Regions from separate parts of the Staphylococcus sp. aM genome, predicted to be linked through region 1. Evidence: riboswitches for the same ligand, from Rfam matches in the RefSeq annotation. Region 1 holds a riboswitch; the other holds the start of a gene.
What was found. A riboswitch is a leader RNA that binds a small molecule or an ion and turns the genes downstream of it on or off. The one in region 1 is predicted to bind lysine.
Positions count from the first base shown of each region.

Region 2: it holds a riboswitch for lysine, as region 1 does, so the genes downstream of both, P7F85_RS05695 (amino acid permease) here and P7F85_RS07025 (aspartate kinase) in region 1, are expected to answer to the same signal.

Region 1 is NZ_CP121447.1:1,430,654-1,434,100, forward strand. Features, by position in the region: gene P7F85_RS07020 (aspartate-semialdehyde dehydrogenase) at 1-463, opposite strand, end outside; gene P7F85_RS07025 (aspartate kinase) at 522-1,727, opposite strand; lysine riboswitch at 1,809-1,985, opposite strand; gene P7F85_RS07030 (ABC-F family ATP-binding cassette domain-containing protein) at 2,245-3,447, opposite strand, start outside.
Region 2 is NZ_CP121447.1:1,147,806-1,151,252, reverse strand. Features, by position in the region: gene P7F85_RS05695 (amino acid permease) at 1-1,456, opposite strand, end outside; lysine riboswitch at 1,654-1,827, opposite strand; gene thrS (threonine--tRNA ligase) at 1,878-3,447, opposite strand, start outside.

The DNA of each region.
Region 1 (3,447 bases):
CCGCTTGATATGTCGTATAAGCTACTCTTGATAAACCAAAAGCATCTTGTAATACTTTTAATGGTACGACAGACTGAATTGTAGAACAATTTGGATTAGCAATGATTCCTCTTGTAAAGTGTGGTTCGTTTACTTCAGGTACAACTAAATCAACATCTTCAGTCATACGCCATTGACTAGAATTATCAATGACAATAGCGCCCGCTTGTTCAAATAGTGGGGCGAAATGTTCACTTGTACCGCCACCAGCACTCATAAGTACATAATCAAAGTGTTCACTTGCTGCTTCATCTGTTAGTTCTTGTACTGTATATGTTTTCCCTTTAAATTCGATCTTTTGACCAGCTGAACGAGCTGAAGAAAATAGAACCAATTCATTGAAAGGGATTTCTTTACGGTCTAAAGTTTCTAACATTTTTGTTCCAACTAATCCTGTTGCACCAACTACTGCTAATTTTGTCATGTCTAAGTCACTCCGTTTTAAATATTATTAATATTGTGAAAAATTAAGTTAAAATCAATTATATATCAAATGCACCGTACAATTCTTCGACGGCTTTTTCACCATTTTCAGCATCAATGACATAAGAAATACTGATTTCAGAAGTGGTTGTTTGGTAAAAAGGTATCTTCGCATTGATTAAAGTAATAAATGCCTTAGATGCTACGCCTGACATATCTCTCATACCGGATCCGATTAATGAAATTTTGACATATGCTTCATTAATTTTATAATCCAAAGCTTCAAAATCAACGGCTAATTGTTCTAAAATAGCTGAGATTTGATGTGCATCTGTATCTTTAATACTGAAGGATAGTTGTAGTCCTTCGTGGTTGACAATTTGTGAAATCATATCCACATTAACTGAACCCATTTCTAGCTCTGTGAATAGTTGTGTTAATAATTGATTATCTGGTAGGGGATAGGTGATCGTTACATGCATCATGTGTTGATCTAATGCAACCCCAGTAACTGCTTTTTTCTCTAATAAATCACTTCTAGACATAATCCATGTTCCTTTCACATTTGATAACGTTCTTCCTAAATATAATGGTATATCATAATTTTTAGCCAACTCTACGCTACGTGTCTCAAGTACGCCAGCACCTAATGCGCTCATTTCCATCATTTCCTCATATGATACATACTCTAAACGTTTGGCATAACTCAGTACTCTTGGGTCTGTAGCATATACACCATCAACATCTGTGTAGATTTCACAAGGAATCTGATTACTCGTCGCTAAAGCTACTGCTGTTGTATCTGAACCACCACGTCCTAGTGTGGTTAATTCATGATCCTCATTGATGCCTTGGAATCCAGCTATAACAAGTACATCGTGGGTATCAAAAGCTGTTTCAAAGGTTGATGGGTCAATTTCAGCAATTTTACTTTTTAAATGATGACCAATGGTTTTGATACCTGCTTGATATCCTGTCATTGCTTTAGCGCTAATACCAATATCATTAAGTACCATTGATAAATATGAAACGGTTTGTTGCTCACCTGTAGTTAACAGTAGGGCGAGTTCTTGCTCTTTTGGTGTTGATGTTAAAGTGGACACATTCTCCATTAATTGATCCGTGGTTTTGCCCATTGCACTAACTACCACAATGAGTTGTTCACCTTGTTCAACACGATTTTTTAGCATACCTGCTATATTTTTAATTTTAGTAAAATCACTGACGGAAGAACCGCCAAATTTCAAAACACTTCTATTCAATATTTGTCCTCCTCAGTTAGTAGGGAGACACATCCATTCAATAAAAAAGAACAAGTCTGGAATGCGACTTGTTCTACATTTATGTACAAGTGATGCACTCCATTATTATGAAATAATGACAAACTCTTAGCTCTTAACCAAAAAGTCCAACAAATGATACCTGCTATTATCATTCGTTTCGGCATTGCCCCCTTTCAATATTAGCTGTTAGCAGACAGTTGCCTAATATTTACTCATGTTTAATGCGCCTCATCAAAATCTTATTCAATTGATATGTTTTTATTATACATATACCACATGTGACTGTAAACCGATAATTGCGATTTTTTGAAATAAACAGAAAATTTCAAAGTGATACTTAGCATTTTAATGGTTAGTATCTCTCGTGCACTCGGATGGTAAGACGAGTGTAGTCATTAATATAAATAACTAATGTAGTAGGGGAACGTTCATTATATCTGTATATAAAAAGCGTATAAATACATCATCAAAATGTATTCATACGCTCAATCGAAGTCATCTATTTTAATACTCCTGTTTCTTTTAAGTATTCTTCATATGGAATTTCTTTAGAAACAGCACCAGATTGATTTAAATCAATCACACGGTTAGCAATTGTATTGATAAATTCAAAGTCATATGATGTAAAGATCAATGAACCTTTAAATGATTTCAAACCATCATTGACTGCGGTGATACTTTCTAAGTCTAAGTGGTTGGTTGGCTCATCTAGTAGTAACACGTTAGCACTTGATAGCATCATTTTACTTAACATACAGCGAACTTTTTCGCCACCTGATAACACGCTTGCTTTTTTCTTAACTTCTTCGCCACTAAACAACATACGTCCTAAGAAGCCGCGTAAGAATGTTTCAGTTTGCTCATCTTCTGGCGCATATTGACGTAACCAGTCCACAAGATTCATATCCACACCATCAAAGAATTCAGAATTATCTTTAGGGAAGTAACTTAATGAAGTTGTTACACCCCATTTATAAGATCCTTCATCTGGTTCCATTTCACCAGCTAAGATTTTAAGTAATGTTGTTTTTGCAATCTCACTATCACCAATTAAAATGGCTTTATCATTAGGATTCATTGTAAATGAAATGTTATCTAATACTTTTTCGCCATCAATAGTTTTAGAAAGGTTTTGTACAGTTAATAAATCATTACCAATTTCTCTTTCAGGTGTGAATTTTACATATGGATAACGTCTGGATGAAGGTTGGATATCATCTAATTCAATTTTTTCTAATTGTTTCTTACGACTTGTTGCCTGTTTAGATTTAGAAGCATTCGCTGAGAAACGAGCAACGAAATCTTGTAATTCTTTAATTTTTTCTTCTTTTTTCTTGTTTTGTTCTTGAGCCATTTTTTGAGCTAATTGACTTGATTGATACCAGAAATCATAGTTACCAACGTAAACTTTAATTTTACCGAAGTCTAAGTCAGCAATATGCGTACACACATTATTTAAGAAGTGACGGTCATGGGATACTACAATAACTGTATTTTCAAAGTTAATTAAAAAGTCTTCTAACCAACTAATAGCTGGAATATCCAAACCATTGGTAGGCTCATCTAGTAATAGTACGTCTGGATCGCCAAATAAACTTTGTGCTAACAATACTTTTACTTTTTGGTTATTTTCAAGTTCAGACATTTTCTTGTCTTGTAATGATGCATCGATACCTAATCCTGAAAGTAGGTTAGCTGCATC
Region 2 (3,447 bases), 280 kb from region 1:
GTAAATCTACCTGTTCTAATGGGATTTTCTTTGTTTTATATCTTACTTTATGATAAATAAAGAATGCTAAGAATACTGGAATACCCATATAAGTAATAATAAATCTATTTAAATCAAAGTCTCCTGTTTTAATAAAATCGACATCTTGACCTAATATTACGATAATACATAAAAATCCAGCAAATATCGGGCCAAATGGGAATAATTTAGCCGTATATTTTAGTTTAGATTTATCATAATTTTGTTTATCAAATGCACGTCTAAATCTATAATGACTTACAGCTATACCGACCCAAGCAATGAATCCTGTCATACCACTAGCAGCTACGATATATTCATATGCATCACCACTAAAATGTTGTACTGCAAAAATCACTACAACAATAATTCCAGTTACAATTAATGATATGTGCGGCACACCATTTTTATTCGTTTTTGAAAATGAATTAAACGCTAGTTTATCTTTACTCATTGAATATAGCATTCTAGTAGATGCATACATTCCTGAATTACCTGCAGATAATACTGATGTTAAAATAACTGCATTCATAAATGATGCTGCAAATGCAAGTCCAGCATTCTTGAATACTAATGTAAATGGTGATGTAGAGATACTATTTTCTCCACCCATAAGTGCACTACTATCATAAGGTATTAACATACCAATGATGAATATAGCTAATATATAAAATAATAATATTCTCCAGAATACTTGTTTAATAGCTTTTGGAACGGCTCTTTCAGGATTTTCAGATTCCCCTGCTGTTATCCCTATCAATTCAGTACCTTGGAATGAGAAACCAGCAACTAGGAATACCCCTAATATTGAAAGTAAGCTCCCTCCTAAGTTGCCACCAAGGATTGGGCCGCTTCCTTTAGTAAACGTTTCAAAACCAACGAATTTACCGCCCATAATACCTACAATAGTTAATAAACCTATCACAATAAATATGATGACAGTAACAACTTTTATTAGTGCAAACCAATATTCACTCTCACCATATACTCGAACTGACAATGAGTTAAGTGCAAAGATAATTACTAAAAATATACAACTCCAGACCCAAGCAGGCACACTTTGCATTGGGGACCAATATTGTATGACTTGCGCGGCAATTGTTACATCTGCAGCTACAGTAATAACCCAGTTAAACCAATAATTCCATCCTAATGCAAATCCAAGTGATGGATCTACAAATCGTGTGGCGTAAGTACTAAATGATCCTGAAACTGGTAAATATGTGGCCATCTCGCCAAGTGATGTCATTAAGAAGAATACCATTGCTCCAATAATCGCATATGCAATCAAAGCACCTAATGCTCCAGCACTGTGAATGGCTCCACCCGAAGTCATAAATAGACCTGTACCAATACAACCACCAATGGCTATCATAGATATATGACGGTCTTTTAAACCTCTTTGTATACCTTCGTTTTGACTTTTGTTTTTACTCATAGAAGATTCCTTTCTTTGTATTTAGAGGCAGTTATGATTTTGTTTTATTATTTATTAAAGAAACAACACGTTAAGTTCTATATCTTCATTTATATGACTACACGATACCTCACTTAATCATGTTACTTTTATTTATAAATTTAAAACAAAAAAGTGGCTACATACCTTTAAGATATGCAACCACTTTGCTTTTATCTATATAAGGTAGCACATCACATTCTGTGACAGTACAGTTTCTTTCGAGAACTGTCCCAACAAATCATAATTATGGTTATCACTTGTTTCGGCAATATTACCTTTAACTTGTTCAACATACGTCCCATAAGACTTCTGACAAGCGACTCTTTAATATTGCAACCTCTAACTCAACTTTTTATTTAACTAACTTGTAATATACATGAACTGCGCTTAAATTTCAAGTTTATCTATGCTTTTTCAAACGGATTTCGTCTACTAAATTCCAGATGAATTCATCTTTTTCTAATGTCTCTTGGTCTTGTGAACCATACTTACGAACATTTACTTCATTGTTTTCTACTTCTTTATCTCCTACCACGATTTGGTATGGAATTTTTTGCATTTGAGCTTCACGGATTTTATAACCCATTTTTTCATTACGGTCATCGATTTCAACACGTACGCCTTGAGATTTCAATTCATCTTGTATTGATTTTGCATAGTCGTAATGTAAATCTAAATTAACTGGAATAATTTCTACTTGTTTCGGTGCTAACCAAGTTGGGAATGCACCTTTAGTTTCTTCAGTTAAGAATGCAACAAATCGTTCCATTGTAGATACAACTCCACGGTGTATCACTACTGGTCTATGGTGTTCTCCATCCTGACCAATATATGTCAGTTCAAAACGTTCTGGTAATAAGAAATCTAGTTGTGCTGTAGATAATGTTTCTTCTTTACCCATAGCTGTTTTAACTTGAACATCCAATTTAGGCCCATAAAATGCCGCTTCACCAATAGCTTCTTCGTATGATAATCCTAATTCATCAGCCGCTTCTTTAATCATGTTCTCAGCCTTATTCCACATTTCATCATCATCAAAATACTTTTCTTTATCTTCTGGGTCTCTATAACTTAATCTGAAACGGTAGTCTTCGAATCCAAAGTCTTTATATACATCTTGAATCATGTTAACTACACGTTTGAATTCTTCTTTAATTTGATCTGGTCTAACAAAGATATGTGAGTCATTTAAAGTCATACCTCTTACACGTTGTAGTCCTGATACAGCCCCACTAGCTTCGTATCTGTGCATAGTACCTAATTCGGCAATACGAATAGGTAATTCTCTATAAGAATGTGGTTTATTATTATAAACCATCATATGGTGTGGACAGTTCATTGGACGTAATACCATTTCCTCTGTCTCATCTAATTTCATTGGGGGGAACATATCCTCTTGATAGTGATCCCAATGTCCTGAAGTTTTATATAAATCAACATTTGCTAAAACTGGTGTATATACGTGGTCATATCCCATACTTACTTCTTTATCCACAATATAACGTTCAATTTCACGACGAATTGTAGCACCATTAGGTAACCATAGTGGTAAACCTGCACCAACAAGTTGACTATTAGCAAATAATTCTAAATCTTTACCGATTTTACGATGATCACGTTCCTTACGTTCTTCCAACATTTCTAAATGTGCTTTTAAATCTTTTTTATCAAAGAACGCAGTACCGTAAATACGTTGTAGCATTTTATTATTACTATCTCCACGCCAGTACGCGCCAGCTGTTGATAATAATTTAAATTCTTTTATTTTAGACGTAGATGGTACATGAACCCCTCTACATAAATCAGTAAATTCCCCTTGAGAATATAATGTCACATTTTCATCTTCAGGTATTGCATCAATTAATTCTAATTTGTATGGATCATCTTTGAAGAATGCTTTAGCTTCATCCCTAGTAACTACTTTTCTTTCGATTTTATGATTCTCATCAACAATTTTTTTCATTGTTTTT